Regions from separate parts of the Bacillus sp. Brlt_9 genome, predicted to be linked through region 1. Evidence: a T-box and tRNA genes for the amino acid it is inferred to sense, from the RefSeq annotation. Region 1 holds a T-box; the other holds one or more tRNA genes.
The links. A T-box is a leader RNA that pairs with one kind of tRNA and senses whether it is charged. The one in region 1 lies ahead of ileS (isoleucine--tRNA ligase), so its partner is inferred to be a tRNA-Ile.
Positions count from the first base shown of each region.

Region 2: it has a tRNA-Ile gene. The T-box ahead of ileS (isoleucine--tRNA ligase) is inferred to sense a tRNA for this amino acid. The anticodon was not compared.

Region 1 is NZ_JAYJLO010000001.1:1,015,177-1,028,380, forward strand. Features, by position in the region: gene argS (arginine--tRNA ligase) at 1-166, shown strand, start outside; gene VF726_RS05245 (tetratricopeptide repeat protein) at 522-4,724, shown strand; T-box leader at 4,822-5,061, shown strand; gene ileS (isoleucine--tRNA ligase) at 5,115-8,216, shown strand; gene VF726_RS05255 (DUF418 domain-containing protein) at 8,268-9,353, opposite strand; gene VF726_RS05260 (TetR/AcrR family transcriptional regulator) at 9,355-9,939, opposite strand; gene VF726_RS05265 (M36 family metallopeptidase) at 10,268-11,779, shown strand; gene VF726_RS05270 (hypothetical protein) at 11,886-12,365, opposite strand; gene VF726_RS05275 (UDP-N-acetylmuramoyl-tripeptide--D-alanyl-D-alanine ligase) at 12,429-13,204, shown strand, end outside.
Region 2 is NZ_JAYJLO010000002.1:572,445-576,847, forward strand. Features, by position in the region: gene VF726_RS09185 (Fur family transcriptional regulator) at 1-316, shown strand, start outside; gene ispG (flavodoxin-dependent (E)-4-hydroxy-3-methylbut-2-enyl-diphosphate synthase) at 398-1,501, opposite strand; gene VF726_RS09195 (hypothetical protein) at 1,666-2,031, opposite strand; gene VF726_RS09200 (DUF1189 domain-containing protein) at 2,104-2,862, opposite strand; tRNA gene VF726_RS09205 (tRNA-Ile) at 3,105-3,178, shown strand; gene sodA (superoxide dismutase [Mn]) at 3,400-4,011, shown strand; gene VF726_RS09215 (MFS transporter) at 4,129-4,403, shown strand, end outside.

The sequences.
Region 1 (13,204 bases):
ATACGTATTAGATGTAGCACAATCGTTCAATAAATATTACGGAAATGTTCGTATATTAGAAGAGAGCGAAGAGAAAGACAGCAGACTGGCATTAGTGTATGCTGTGACAGTTGTATTAAAAGAGGGATTACGTTTACTTGGGGTGGATGCTCCTGAGGAGATGTAAAATAAATAGGGATACGTATCATAGTTGATATGTATCCTTATTTATTTTTATAAAAAATGTGAAAGCAGAAGTTTTATTAAGTTTAAACTTTTCTAGACTTGCTTCAGGTGTAGGAATGTCCTTATTAAATGGAGAATTGTAATTTCAGCTTCCAAAAGATAAGATCCTCATGTAACGTTATTCCATTTAATCAAACAAAATACAGAGAAAAACAATCATTTTTACTATATTTTGTTATAAATTCGAATAATATTAAATAATACTATCCGTTATAGGAGATTTTAGTTGAATACCTACAATATGATGTGTAAAATCTAAGCAAGTAGCAGTGCAAAAAATTATTCGAGGTGAATACATGCTAGATTTTAAGCAGTTAGATGCTTGTTTGAAAGACAAGAGATTTATAGATGGATTACAGGAAATAAATAATGAAATTTCATATATAAAAGAAAAGAATACTTTATCTTATTTGAAGAGTTGGCTTGCTAATATTCCTTCACATAAGGAGTTTGATATATTAATACGTCTTACTGATGAAGGGCTTATGCACCAATACAGTTCATTCCTCATTCGCTACGCCTACAAAAAATTCCCAAATATGAGAACGCTCTCTTTATATTGTGAAGAGTTAATTGATGAGCGGAAAATACTTGAAGTAGAACAGTTGTTAAAAGATTCATTAGAAGAGGTAAATAAAGAAGAGATAGAAGTTGATCTTTTAGCGAAAACATATTTTACGTTAGTACGATGTTTGTTAGAAATGAAACGAAATGAAGAAGCGCTTATTTATATGCAAAAGGCAGAGGAGTACAGTGCACGTGCCGTATTTGATAAATGGGGTTACGTCTATATGCATACAGGTGAATGGGAGAAAGCAGAAGAACAATTTATAGCTGGCATGCAGCATAAAGATTGTGAAGAGTTATCTACTTATTTATTAGCACAGTTATATGCAAATAAAGGGGAACAAAAACGTGCATTACAGCTAATTGATGATGCAATTGTAAAGTTCCCGCAAGTACCATATTTTCATTTTGAAAAGGTGAAATATTTATTAGATTTAGGGAAGTATGAAGAAGTGTTAGACGTAATAGATAACATAAATAATCAGCTTCCTTATCATGCGTATAAAACTTACTTCGTGCATTTACGTGCAGAAGCGCTTTACAAAATGAATAAACTTGTAGATTTACAACAGTTATTAAAAGAAGAAACAAGTTTAAAAGAGTCTTTATATCATAATTTAGAAAAAAATCCAGATGGCCAAAAGGTTCACTTACCGATAGTTCCCATTGTACAAAAGGATAATTATTGTGTGCCGACAAGTTTAGAAATGATGTTGCAGTTATGGGGAGAAAAACGTACACAAGATGAAATAGCAGAGTTCATTTTTGATATGACGGGCTCGAAGTTTTCAGATACTGTTTCTTATTTAGAAGATTTAGGTTATGCATATCGTTATTTTAAAGGAAATGTGGAAACTTATAAGAAATTACTCGGCGAAGGAGTTGCCGTTTTATTAAGTATTGATATTGAGCATGCTTCACATGTGCAAGTGTTAGCTGGGTATGATGATAGGTTACAAGCTTTTTATGTTCAAGATCCAAACTTTATCGAACCAGTCATTGTGGAGTATAGTAAGTTACAAGAAAAATATCGTTATACAGGGTGTTTAGCGATTACGTTTGTTCCGCAAGAAAAGAAGGGACAATTATCATTTTTAAATGAGGAAGAACATCATTATTTTAAATCCATTTTTTCTTTAACGGATCATTTAGATGAACAAGATAATGAGGGGATTCATAAGTTAGTACAATTTTTAAAAGAGACGAGTGATAATCCGAATACGTGGTTGTATACGGTTAAGCACTTAGATGTTGAAGTAGATAACGAGTTTATTATATCTTGTATTGAAAAGTTAATGGAGAAGTTTCCAAACTCAGATTTTGTTAAATTACATGGTGCACAGTGCTTTATTCGCCTTGAAGAGTTAGAAAAAGCGGGGCACATGCTTGCGAGTGTTGAGAAGAAAAATAATCGTGCTTTATATCATTTAATAAACGGAAGGTATGCTTTTGAGCAGGAAAGTTATATAGAAGCGATTTCAAGTTTTCGTTCCTCGTTACAATTAGACGCAGATCAGCCGATTGCTTGGAGTTTTCTCGCTTTATCGTATATGTATATCGATCAGTCTGAAAAGGCGTTACAGTTTTCTCAAGTTGCCTTGGAACGTAGTCCAGAACGATTCACTTTAACGAATCACGGGTTAATATTAATAGATTTAGAAAGATATGAAGAAGCGTATGAAATCTTTAATGATTTGTTAAAAGAATATAAAAATGAAGCACATGTATGGTATGAGCGAGCGAGATGTGCGCATCATTTAGGGAAATTATATTTAGCGATAAAAGGGCTTAAAATAGCAATTCATTTGGATAGTAATGCACCATACATTTATACGAAACTTGCGGAAATATACGAATCTGATTTGAAGGATGAAGAAAGTACGAAAGAAGTTTTATTAAAAGGTATTGAGAATTGTGACGATAAGGCACCTCTATACGTAAAGCTCGGTGATTATCATTTCCAAAATGATAGTCTGGAAGAAGCAGAAACATTGTATGCTCGTGCTTTGGAAGAAAATCATGATGATGTATACTCGCACTTCGGACTTACACAAGTTTATATGGCAAGAGAACAATATAAAGAAGCAAAAGAATATATTCTCAGTATCGAAAAACAAATTGAAAAGAGTCAAGATTTCCTTATGAACGCAGGGATGGTTTTATGGGATGCAGAGGTCGAACTTGGTGGAAGTGAAGAAGGATTTAAAGTAGCGTTGTCTAAGTTAGAGAGTGGTATAAAGCAGAGCGAATATAATGTAGCAAGTGCGTTAGATGAATATGTGAATCGAATTAAAGGAACAGTATTTGTACAACGAGGTATAGCATTCTTAAGAACGTTACAGAAAGAAAGAAATGAAGTAAGTGAATACGGCTGTTATACAGGTATTTTATATGAATCGATTGGACAGTACGGCCAAGCGATGAAAAGATATAATAAGGCGATAGAACAAAAGGAAACGGCATTACCGTATTACCGAATTGGTGAAACACTTATGCTATTAGGGCAATTGACGGAAGCAAAACAAGCGTATGAAAGATGTTTAGAGCTTGATGGGAATTTCGTAGGTGTACATTTACAGCTTGCGGAAATATACGAAAAAGAAGAAAATCGTTCTAAAGAACAAAGTCATATGGTTCAGGCGATGAAAGAAGAGCCATTGCATATTAATATGGAATATTTGGCACAGCTTTCAGTAGAAATGAATCTACAGAAAGAATTGCTAACTAAGCTAGAACAATTAGCAGACGAAGTACCTGAAATATGGAGATTAGATGCGGTTGCATATGTGTATGGAGCGATGGATGAAATAGATAAAGAACAAGAACAGATTGAATACGCACTACAATTAGATGGTGAGCATACAGAAGTTCTATATCATTATGCAAAAGTACTAGTGAAAAATAGAAATGCAAAAGCAATTGAAATTGCGATGAAAGTGATACAAAAAGATGCAAATAATGAACGTATATTTGATGTATATGTAAAAGCGATAGAACAACATAAGAAATGGTCTAATATACGAGATTTTCTTCATACACTAAAAGTGAAAAAGGCAGAAAGAAGTATGGCATTTATGTATGCTGCATCTGCGGTTACAGAAAGATGGATTGAACGTCAACAAAATGATCAGCCGAAGAAATCCATAATTACGAGAGCTTTTTATCGCATGAAAAACCGTGCGAAAGAAATTTCGATTATTACTACAATCATTGATTTATATGAAATTTCGTTAAAGTTAAATCAAAAAAATAGTTTGGCAGCGCAGCGATTTGCACTATTTTACGAGAATGTGACGATGAACAACGAGGCAATAGATGTATTGCAAACATCGTTAGAAAATAAATGGGATTACGATGTAGCGAAGCAGCTTGTAAATGTTTTCATAGGGTGTGAGGAAGAAGATATGTTACGGGATGCTTCAGAGTTAACGAAGCAAATGGTTCGAGAATTACCAGATGATTATGATACTCTTCTTTTACAAGCACAAGTATTGTTTAAAGCAGGGGAAGAAAGAAAAGCAGAAAAGATTACCTTACAATTAACGGAGCAAACACCGTTTGTAAATAGAGCGTTTCTTGCTTTAGGAGAAATATATCAAAGTCAAGAACGGTTTGAAGAGGCAATTCATGTATTAGAAAATGCTTCTATACATCATCCAAATGAAACAGCGATTCTTCTTTCTTTAGCATCTGCATATCATGGTGCCGGTCAAACACTAAAGGCAGAGAAAATAGCGAATGAAGTATTAAAAATTGATGCGAATGATCTGTTAGCGAGATACGATCGTGCTTGTTATTTAGCACAGTTAAACAGAAAGGAAGAGGCGAAGGAAGAACTTGAAATTGTACTTCGTGAGGATGAGTCGGGATTTTTCGCTGAACTTATCGAGGATGATGAAAATTTAGCAGCATTGCGAGAATTTGAAAAGTAATTGTATAAGAATAGGGAAAAAGGGTATAAATAAAATATATTTCGAATTAGTTGACAATTCGTTGCCAAATGGCATAAAATAGCTTTTAACAAAGTATACAAATCTGAAGACGAGAAAGAGTAAAATAGTGTACTGTTCCCCAGAGAGCCGGTATGTTGCTGAAAGCCGGCGTGCAGACGTTATTTGAAAATCATCTCCGAGGAGCCGAGGCTGAAAGTGAGTAAGCCCGGACGGATGTCTACCGTTACAAAGAACACGTATGATAGTACGTTGCTAAGTGCTATTAGTGAAGAGCTAATAGAATTAGGGTGGTAACGCGGGTAAACCCGTCCCTACTTTATAGGGACGGGTTTTTTGTGTGCTTTAAAACATTCAAAGGAGTGATTGTAGATGAAGAAAGTAGATGTAAAAGAGTCAGCTGTAGGGAGAGAAACACGTATTCGTAAGCAGTGGAACGAGCAAAGTATTTTCGAGCAATCAATTCAGAATCGAGAAGGCGCACAGTCTTTCGTATTTTATGAAGGACCACCAACTGCGAATGGATTACCGCATGTAGGTCATGCACTTGGACGGACAATTAAAGATTTAGTAGCAAGATATAAAACGATGGCTGGATATAAAGTGTTAAGAAAAGCGGGATGGGATACGCACGGTTTACCTGTAGAATTAGGTGTTGAGAAGCAACTCGGTATTTCTGGTAAACATGAAATCGAAGAGTATGGAATTGAGCCATTTATTCAGAAGTGTAAAGAGAGTGTATTCACATATGAAAAGCAGTGGCGTGAATTTACTGAAAGCATCGGTTATTGGGTAGATATGGATAATCCATACGTTACGCTAGAGAATCCATATATCGAAAGTGTATGGCATATTTTAGGAACGATTCATGAAAAAGGCTTATTGTATAAGGGACATAGAGTTTCACCATATTGCCCAAGTTGTCAAACGTCACTAAGTTCACATGAGGTTGCGCAAGGGTATAAAACAGTAAAAGATTTAAGTGCAACAGTTAAGTTTAAAGTGAAAGATAGTGAAAATGAGTATTTCCTAGGTTGGACAACGACACCTTGGACGCTTCCAGCAAATGTTGCGCTCGCTGTACATCCAAATATGGAATACGTGAAAGTGAAACAAGAAGGTCATGTATACATTGTTGCAAAAGAACGTGTACAAGATGTATTAAAAGAAGACTATGAAGTACTATCTGTCCATAAAGGTGAAGAATTAGTAAACACATCGTATACAGCACCATTTCCAATGAAAGAAGTTACAAATGGCTACCGAGTTATAGCGGCAGATTTTGTCACGGCAAATAGTGGTACAGGACTTGTTCATATCGCTCCAGCATATGGGGAGGACGATTATAGAGTCGTTCAAAGTGAAGGATTGTCATTCCTGCATGTTGTAGATGAGAAAGGTGAGTATACAGAAGCAGTACCATTTTTGAAAGGGAAATTTGTGAAAGATTGTGACGTGGATATTGTTCGTTATTTAGCGAAGGAAGGCTTACTATATCATAAAGAAAAGTATGAACATAGCTATCCGCATTGCTGGCGCTGTGATTCACCACTTCTTTATTATGCAGGAGAGAGTTGGTTAATCCGAACAACTGCAATTAAAGATACATTTTTACAAAATAACGATTCTGTTACTTGGTATCCAGACCATATGAAACATGGACGCTTTGGTAAGTTTTTAGAAAATATGGTGGACTGGAATATTAGCCGAAATAGATATTGGGGAACACCATTAAACGTATGGGAATGTGAAAGTTGCGATCATCAATTCGCACCGAAAAGCATTGTGGATTTAAGAAAGCATAGTATGAAAGAAACACCGGAAGATTTAGAACTGCATAAACCGTATGTAGATGAAGTGCAAGTTTGCTGCGAAAAATGCGGAAGTACAATGAATCGTACACCAGAAGTAATTGATGTTTGGTTTGATAGTGGTTCCATGCCATTTGCGCAATATCATTATCCATTTGAAAATAAAGAGTTATTTGAAGAGCAGTTTCCAGCAGATGTTATTGCGGAAGGCATTGATCAAACACGCGGCTGGTTTTATAGTTTATTAGCAGTATCAGCGCTATATACAGGAAAAGTGCCTTATAAGCGAGTGTTATCACTAGGGCATGTATTAGACGCAGAAGGACAGAAAATGTCTAAAAGTAAAGGGAATGCACTAGATCCAGTTGATTTAGTAAATCAGTTTGGTGCAGATGCTTTAAGATGGGCGCTACTCGTTGACAGTGCTCCGTGGAATGCGAAGCGTTTTTCTGAAAGAACAGTACTAGAAGCCAAATCTAAGTTTGTAGATACATTAGTCAATGTGTATAGCTTCTACGTTTTATATGCAAATTTAGATGGGTATAATCCGAAAGAAACGTATGATGCAAAGCGGACGAAATTGGATGAATGGGTATTATCAAGATTGCATAGCACAACGAAAAAGGTAAGAACAGCACTTGATGATTATCAATTTACGAATGCAGCTCGTGAAATCGCGGCGCTTGTAGATGAAGTAAGTAACTGGTACGTAAGACGATCACGTAATCGTTTCTGGGAATCTGGTATGAATGCTGAAAAAGCAGCTGCGTATGAAACACTTCATGACGTGCTTGTGACAATTAGTAAGTTAATCGCACCGTTTACACCGTTTGTCGCTGAAGATATTCATTTGAATTTAACTGGAAGTAGCGTTCATTTAGAGGATTATCCAGTTGTAAATGAATTATTACTTCAGCCGAAATTAGAAGCGGAAATGGATGCTGTTTTACAAGTTGTTGAACTTGGAAGAAGTAACCGTAATCAGCATTCTTTAAAAGTAAAACAGCCGTTAGCGGAACTTGTACTACTTGAGCATAATGAAAATGATATGGAATGGGAATCTTATCGTGATATCGTTATGGATGAGTTAAATGTGAAGGCGTTCCATGTTGAACTCGATGAAACGAAATACACGTCCTATCAATTAAAGCTGAACTTTAAAACGGCTGGGCCAAAGTTTGGTAAAAATGTGAATGCAGTAAATGGCTGGCTAAAACAATTATCACAAGACGAGGTACAAAACTTTGTCTCTACAGAAAAAGCAGTTTACGAAGCAGCATCAGGAGAAGAAGTAGTTGTAACGACTGAAGATGTATTAGTAGAGAAAGTTGCAAAATCAGGATTCTCTAATACGACTAACGGACAATATACAGTTATGTTAGATACGAATGTAACAAAAGAATTGTTACAAGAAGGAGTAGCACGTGAATTTATTCGAGCGGTTCAAGAATATCGTAAGCAACTAAATTTACCGGTTAATTTACGAGTCGATGTTATTCTTGATACAGAGGAAGAACTACAGCAAACGTTAACGAATCATAAAGAGTTGTTGGAAGAAAACTTACTCGTTAAACAATTTACATTTGGTCACTTAACGAATGAAGACGATGAACTTTCTTTAGGTGAGACAAAACTTAGAATTAAATTAAGTGCAGCTAATTAAAGAAAAAAGGAAGTTGGAATGAGTCCAACTTCCTTTTTGTATGATGGGAATTTATCCGGCTATTTTCCGCATAATCCATTCGATAGGACCTCTAGAAAAATTCTTTCTCCATAACACGCTAATTAAAATGCTGAAAATGAAAAATGAAGTAGAAAATAATAAAACGAAAAGTAGTGTTTGATGTTCCATTCTATTTAAGAGAATCAATGCTCCAATACCGATAAAGACATGACTTACATAATGAGTTAATGTTAATTGTCCGGTTTGTACAATGGAAATGACAAACCAATTATTTTCATATTTTTCAGCGATATAGAGACAAATGATTAATGTAGTAATAGCGGATCCTGTAGCAGATAAAATGTATAATACATTTGGTAAAATGGGTCCTGTATTAAACAAAAATGTAGCTGCTTCTTTCCCGATGTATGGAATAAAGAAGTGTGTAAGTCCTTTTGATAAAAGTTCTGTCAGTATTGTAATTGTAACACCAAATAAGAGTAATCTTTCTTTAATTCCCTTATTATGAAGATCTAACCTGCCAATTATCATACCGATTAAGAAGAACGAGAACCAAGGGAAAATAGGGTGATAGCCATTAAAGAATAAATTGCGAAGAAAACCTTTTATTGTCCAGAAATCTATATAGTTTATAAAGGGAGTAGGACCTCCCCAACCTTCGAAGGTATTGAATGTAAGCTGCAGATTTTGTGCGATGATTAAAATAATGATAGAAAGTAAGAGTAATAATTTATTACGTAAAGTAATGAGGAATGCAGCAAGGAAAAGATAAATACCGTAGTAATGTAATATATCTCCAGTCCACTCAAGTACATATAGTAGTAATCCTAAAATAAATAAAAATAATGATCGTTTCCATATGATCTTTCGGCTATTAGAAATTTTTATTTGTTCATTGCTAGCAACAGCTGATCTAGTCATTAAAGTTATACCAATGCCTGCAAGTATAACAAACAAGGCAGAAGCTCTGCCTTCAAAAAGTGACATAAAGGTTTTCAACAGTGGAGGACCATTGCCTTCCGCCCCTGTTATTACCATGAAATTAACAAGTAACATCCCGAACATCGCCCAAGCTCTAGCAAAATCTAAGCCGATAATGCGCTTTTGTGTATTCACTTCAATCCCTTCTTTCAAAAATGCTATTTACAGCTTCAATCCAAATTTGTTTATAATCTATATTTGCATCAATCATCATAAAATTCCCGAGATTATCAAGTACTAAAGCTAACATATGAGCTTTTGAAACTAGATTTTCATTTTCAATTAATTGAAGTTCATTTGCTTTTGTAAGGAGTGATTCAAATCCTTGTAAATATTCTGTTTGCACAGTTAGTAATCGATCTTTGTACATATCGTTTCTTGAAGATAGTAATACATACTCTTGCAACACACGATTAAAATAATGATCGTTTCGCTGTTCATCAATTATTTTAAAGCCAGTTGCAATACATTTTTCAATAAAATTTGTTTTCGTAAACTCTTCTGTATGAAAATACAAAGAGAACTGCATAGCTTTACATAATTCAGTAAACATACATTCAATTAAGGCATCTTTAGACTTAAAGTAGTAATATATAGATGGTTTTGCGATACCAACCTCCTCAGCAATCATCATATAAGTTGTTTTAGCAATACCATACTTAGCAAAAAGGCGATAACTTGCTTCCATTATTGAAGAGAGTGTTTCTTCACTTTTACTCATAATTGATCCTCCTAAAAATGTTATTTAAATCGTATCACTCATAATTGATTTTTTCAACCTATCGTTAGGTAAAAAATAACCTGTTTTTTTACACAGTAATTTGAAAAGTTTTAAGGGGAAGGAATGGATTTAGGAATTTATTTCTAAAGTATTGTTTTTACTTTACACATAAATATTGAGAAAATTTCACTCACCTTAAATAGAAAGGTAATGGAATTGTTTATAGAGAATTACTCGTAGATTCAATTTTTATCCATCCATTTTGCGGAAATGATTGCCGATTGGTAATGGGATAAGGTTGAGCTACTTTATTAGGGGGAGTGGTTCTATGTTTAATAAAAAAATGGTGGCAATGGCAATGACTGTGCCATTAGTAATGGGGACGATTTCTACGGTTTCAGCATTGGAAAAACAGCAGCAAGTAAAGCTAGAAGCTTATTCGCCGCAGAAAAAAGCAACTGAATATTTAAAAGAAAATGCTGCGCAGTATGGATTGAAAACAGACCTTTCAGACTTGCAATATATTTCTACAACAGAAACATCAGTAGCTTCATATGTTAGGTTCCAACAAGTTGTTAATGGTGCACCTGTATTTTCAAAACAAATTACAGTTACTCTTAACGGAGAGGGAAAAGGAGTACTTGCTGTTTCTGATTATCAATCCGTTAAAGGGGTGAAGGAAGTAACGACAAAAATTAGTGAAAAAGATGCAATACAAAAATCAATGGCGTATGTTGGAGAAGCAAGTGAGCAAAACTTATGGGCTCCTACAGAGAAAGAATTCGGATATATTGTGGAAGAAGGAATTGCACGTCCAGTATATAAAGTTGTAGTCCATTCTAATAACCCGTTTGGTGCATGGGAAACATTTATTGATGCAGAAAATGGAAAGTTAATTAAAAAGGTTGATATAAACCGAAAAGTAGAAGGAACAGGAAAAGTATTTTTACCTAACCCTGTTGTATCAAGCGGGAGTTTAACAGGATTAAAAGATAATAACGATGCAGATTCAACTGCGCTAACGAACCAATTGAAGACTGTTACGTTAAAAGGTTTAGATGGGACAGGATTTTTAATTGGAGAGTATGTAACGATTTCTTCAAAAGCAAAAACGAAATCTGCAAATTTACAATTTAACTATACACGCGCAAATGATAGCTTTGAAGATGTTATGTCGTATTATCATATCGATACATTACAGCGTTACATTCAAGGGTTAGGTTTTAAAAATATTAATAATCGCTCTATTAAAGTGAATGTGAATGGAACGACGGCTGATAATTCATTTTATTCTCCGACAACGAAAGCTTTAACTTTCGGTACTGGCGGAGTAGATGATGCAGAAGATGCTGGTATTATCGCACATGAATACGGGCATTCGATTCAAGATAACCAAGTTCCTGGTTTTGGTAGTTCAGCAGAAGGCGGAGCGATGGGAGAAGGATTTGGTGACTTCTTAGGTGCTACGTATGAAGATGCTGTATCGACTACAGGGTACGGAAAAGCATGTGTTGGAGAGTGGGATGCGGCGGCTTACTCTAGTTCAGATCCAACATGCCTGCGCCGATTAGATACGAATAAAGTGTATCCGAGAGATTTAAAAAATCAAGTACATGCTGATGGGGAGATTTGGTCACAAGGACAATATGAGATGGCACAAGCTTTTGGCCGTGATGTAGCAACGAAAATTATTTTACAATCGCACTGGTCATTAACACCAAACTCTAAATTCAGTGATGGAGCAAAAGCGATTAAGCAAGCGGATGCTCTTTTATATGGCGGACAACATGCTGCTGAAATTGATCGTATTTGGGCAGCGAGAGGAATTAGTACGAATTAATGTGAAAAGTCGTGGCATTTATAAGCCACGACTTTTTAATTTGCTTATGAACTGGTACTAGTAAAGTAAGCAAAATGAATGGTAGTGTGAATTTATATGCATTTGTTTATTTTTTCTCGTCTTTAAAAACAAAATGCTCTTTAAATTTTCTAGACTCAACTTTTTGACCGTTTCTCATGGAGCGGAAAGGGTGTTCTTGCCAAGTAATAATTACATCAACTATATCTGCTTTTGTAGCAACTGGAAAATTAGCATGTTCAAATCCAGTTTTTCCACTTGCTAAGCGACTTTCCTTTCGTGAGAAAAGTTCATATTTCGTTTTCGTTTTTGGCTCGTTGCGGAATACTTCGACTTGTACGTTATATACTTCACTGTTTCCAACATTTTTTACTGAAAATTGATATGTTTGAAATTCATCTTTTTTAGCTTGAAGCGTCTTTTTGCTTATTTTTTTTGGTTCATCAATATTCACTTGCCATTGATCAGAGTTTTGGGAGATTGGTAACGATTTTGGTGAATAGGCGTACGTTTCATTTACTACGACTAGGCATAACAAAAGGAGAAAGAAACTTATTGTTTTTTTCATATACACACCTCGCTTTAAATTTTTTAATTAATATGCGTAAAAAATAAATTTTTATGTAATAAAATGGAAAAAGGTGATAATTTGATTCAAATGAATTTGAAAAAACTTGAAAAGGTAGTAGGTGGTGAAGGGTTACAAGAATCGTTTCATCATATAGAGATATATGGTGTCTGCATAGATTCTAAAAGCATTAAAGAAGGGAATTTGTTTGTCCCAATTATTAGAGTGAAAGATGGACATGATTATGTGAAAGAGGCAATGGATAATGGAGCTGTCGCTTCTTTATGGAAAAAGTCTTACGGTACTCCGCCAAAAGGGGTAGCAATTATATTTGTAGATGATACTTTGTTTGCTTTGCAACAATTGGCACAGTTTTATCGAAAAGAGCTAAATGTAAACGTAATCGGAATCACTGGTAGTAATGGCAAGACAACAGTAAAAGATATAATAAACACAATTTTAAGTACAACGTATCGTGTGCATAAAACAGAGGGCAATTTTAATAGTCAAATCGGTTTACCATTAACAATTTTAGAGATGAAACGAGATACAGAGTTTTTAATACTTGAAATGGGGATGAGTGAAAAAGGACAAATTCGAAACTTATCAAAAATAGCACAGCCAGATGTAGCGATTATTACAATGATCGGTCAGTCTCACTTAGAAACGCTTGGATCAAGAGAAGAGATTACGAAGGCTAAATTAGAAATTATTGATGGGTTAAAAGGAAATGGTTTGTTTTTATATAATGGTGATGAACCATTGCTTTTGCAAAATAAGAATCTATCGAGTATAAATTGTAAGGTATTTGGTGAAACGTATATAAATGATTTGTTTCC
Region 2 (4,403 bases), on a different contig from region 1:
TTATTTAACGGCGAAAGACGTTTTAGAGCATATGAAGGATGATTATCCAGGTCTTAGCTTTGATACGATTTATCGTAACTTAACGGTGTTTGCTGAAATCGGTGTTTTAGAACAAACAGAATTAAATGGTGAAAAACATTTTCGTTTTACATGTTCTATTATGGAACATCATCATCATTTTATTTGTTTAGATTGTGGAGGGACGAAAGAGATTACTTCCTGCCCGATGGATTTTATGAATAAAGATTTTAACGGTTATGAAGTAACAGGTCATAAGTTTGAAATATACGGCCGTTGTCCAAAATGTGCAAAGTAAAATCTCGTCAGTTATATAACTGACGAGATTTTTTTATGTAGAAAAAAAGGTTGCTCACAAATATTGTGGGCAACCTTCTTATTATTGTTCTTGTGTTTCTTTTTCTTTTTCTCGTTCAGCAGCCATTTCAGCAGCAATTACGTCGATTTCTTTTTTCAGTTCTTCTACCATTATTTCTTCTGGTACTTTACGAACGACTTGCCCTTTACGGAATAATAGTCCTTCTCCACGTGCACCAGCAATACCGATATCAGCTTCACGAGCTTCACCAGGACCGTTTACAGCGCAACCAAGTACTGCAACTTTAATTGGTACTTTCAGTGTAGAGATGTATTCCTCGACCTCGTTAGCGATGCTAATTAAATCAATTTCAATACGACCACAAGTTGGACAAGAAATAAGTGTTGCTGCATTAGATGCAAGGCCGAATGACTTTAATAGTTCACGCGCAACTTTTACTTCTTCAACTGGGTCGGCACTTAATGAAATACGTAATGTATTTCCGATGCCTTTATTTAAGATTGCTCCAAGACCAGCGGCACTTTTTACAGTTCCAGCAAATAATGTTCCAGATTCTGTAATACCTAAATGTAATGGGTAATCAAAAGCACGTGCAGCTTTTTCGTATGCTTCAATTGCTAAGTTAACATCAGAGGCTTTCATAGATACGATAATATCGTGGAAATCTAAGTCCTCTAAAATTTTAATGTGATGTAGGGCACTCTCGACCATACCATCTGCAGTTGGGTATCCGTACTTTTCTAAAATGTGACGCTCTAATGAACCTGCATTTACACCGATACGGATTGGAATACCGCGTTCTTTTGCTGCATTTACAACAGCTTCTACTTTATGGCGACGACCAATGTTACCTGGATTGATACGTACTTTATCAATGCCACCTTCAATTGCTTTTAAAGCAAGGCGATAATCAAAATGAATATCAGCAACAAGTGGAATGTTGATTTGTTTTTTAATATCAGCAATAGCATTTGCTGCACGTTCGTCTGGAACAGCAACACGCACGACTTGACAGCCAGCTTCTTCTAAACGTTTAATTTCAGCAACTGTTGCTTCAACATCATGTGTTTTTGTTGTTGTCATACTTTGTATAATTAATTCATTATTACCGCCAATTGTTAAATTACCGACTTTAACTGGACGTGTTTTTGTACGATGAGTCATTTCATTCACGAATAGATCGCTCTCCTTATAAAAGAAGTTTATTATTTAGTCCCTTATATCAAGGATAGTATACGTGACATAGGGCTATAGAAACCGAAGTGCTCGGTTTCACTTTTACTATTGTATCAGCGCCTTTATGTAATTGACAAGGATTAAGTGATTGCTTATTGATATAACGGGAATTTATAAGATTTTCCAATTTGTATTTTTGTAGCAGATGTGCTTTTGTTCAGTTGTTTAAAGTCATCAATTACCTTTTCAATAGAAGGGATTTTTTTCTTGTTAATTTGTTCAGTAATAGAAAGAACTGTCTCACCTGTTTTGACTTCAATTGTTTTATAAGAGACATCTGTTTCTTTTTCTACTTTGTTCTCTTTCTTTTGTTTTGTATCTGTACTTTCTTGTTTTATCGTTTGGGCTGCAGTTGTTTTTTTATATGAACTTAACATCGGTAAAGTGCCGATTTTTATATCGTAATAAAATATATAACCGAGAACAAGCAAAAATAAGAATACACCTAATCTTTTCATATTCTTCACTCCTTTGCTAGGAATATATGCTTGTCCAAAAAAAAAATGCCTATTTAGGCATTTTTTTCGTTATTATTTTTCTTTCGGTTTTGGAACTTCTTTAATCGTTAAGTATAGAACAATTAAAACAACTGCGATATAAATGAATGTTGAACCAGGTACAACAATTTGGAATGAATCCATAATCATAAAGAAGATGGTTGGAATTGTGTAGCTGTAAGCAGTTAACGTCCATACTTGCTTATAAGATAATTTACGTTGACCACTCATAGCAGAACCTATAAATGCAAGTAAAGTAATTCCTAAGAAAGTAATAAACAGTTGGAATAGGTATACTAACACGCCGATAACAGCTAATAAAATTGGATAAATACTATCGAATACAGAAATGAATTCTTGCAAATCTTTCTTCTCAAGAGATGTCCCTAATAAATCATCGTAGGAGTATGTTTGTGTTTGGCCATTTCCTATAGAAACTACTTTATCTTTTAAAATAAATAAACCAGTTTTATTTTGATATTTTTCGATATCTGTTGTATTTGGATCAAATACGAAAAGAGCATCTCCCTCTTCTTTTTGAATAGGTTGTTCAATATCAGCTTTTAGTTCACCGTTTTCGATTTTAAAATCGGGTAAATCTTTTTCAATTGCTTGATTTACCATAGTAACACTTTCTTGGATAAAGCTACCGTAAAAGAATGTTCTTGGAATAGTAGTGATTAGACAAAGTAGCATAATATACAAAATGGTTTTTCCGATTTTTTGAAAACGGAATAGCGCCATATCTTTAGGCGAATATACGCTTTTGACTAATTGGGTAAATATGGACATAGATTCACTTCCTTTATGTATGTATAAAATCATTGTAACGTAGGAATCTAGGGAATCTCAAGATATATTATATTTACATATAGTAGAGATAACTAAATTTCTTTTTATTAATTTTCTTCTTTTAAATGAGAAAAATACAATTGACACTTTTCTTTTCTATATGGTAAATTTATCTTACATTTCTTAAAGAATATATCCGATAGGAATTCCTTTATTTGATGTATTGTTACATACATAATTTTGGACCCTTAGCTCAGCTGGTTAGAGCAGACGGCTCATAACCGTCCGGTCGTAGGTTCGAGTCCTACAGGGTCCATATCCATTTCACATGTTTATTATGTCAGCAGGAAGCTTCCTTGTAGAAGGGAGCTTTTTTTATGAAATATATGAGCATTTTAATTGAAAAGAAGTGGGAATTTTGCTACTTTAATGATAGCAAGACAATGTGATTTATTTGTTTGCACCCTATGGCAATTAGGGTAGAATGAAGTTGTATGTCACTTAAGTGGCAATACATAAACTGGGAGGAATATAACAATGGCAAAACACGAATTACCAAATTTACCTTATGCGTATGATGCTTTAGAGCCTCACTTTGACAAAGAAACAATGAACATCCATCATACAAAACATCATAACACGTACATTACAAACTTAAACGCTGCTTTAGAAGGTCATGCAGAATTAGCTGACAAAAGCGTAGAAGAATTAGTTGCAAACTTAAACGAAGTACCAGAAGCAATCCGTACAGCAGTACGTAACAATGGTGGCGGACATGCTAACCACACATTCTTCTGGACAATCTTATCTCCAAACGGTGGCGGACAACCAGTAGGCGAACTTGCAACTGCAATTGAAGCGAAATTCGGTAGCTTCGATGCATTCAAAGAAGAATTCGCAAAAGCTGGCGCAACTCGCTTTGGTTCTGGTTGGGCTTGGTTAGTAGTAAATAATGGTGAGTTAGAAGTAACAAGCACACCAAACCAAGATTCTCCTCTAACTGAAGGTAAAACTCCAGTTATCGGTTTAGATGTTTGGGAGCATGCTTACTACTTAAATTACCAAAACCGTCGTCCAGATTACATCGGTGCATTCTGGAATGTTGTAGATTGGAACGCTGCTGAAAAACGTTACCAAGAAGCAAAATAATTGTAATAACGATAGAAAAAAGCTAGGAGAATGCTCCTAGCTTTTTTCTATGCTCTCCTTTTACATAATTGAGCTTGTCTTTGGAAGACTAGAACATGAAGTAAAGGAGAGTTGTGTATGAAGTGGAAACATATAATTGGTGATGTTGAAGTGAATCGGGATTTAGTGTTATTGCTCCTTATTGGAGGTTTATACACGCTCGCAATTTCTTTATCGAATACGTTTGTTAACATTTATTTATGGAAACAAACGCAAAATTATGTGAATCTTGGCTTATATAATTTGGCCAGCGTTGTATTACAGCCTCTCACATTTCTTATAGGTGGGAAATTAGCGAAGCGTATTGATCGCTCAATCTTGTTACGAATAGGCGTAGGCACGTTAGCAATTTT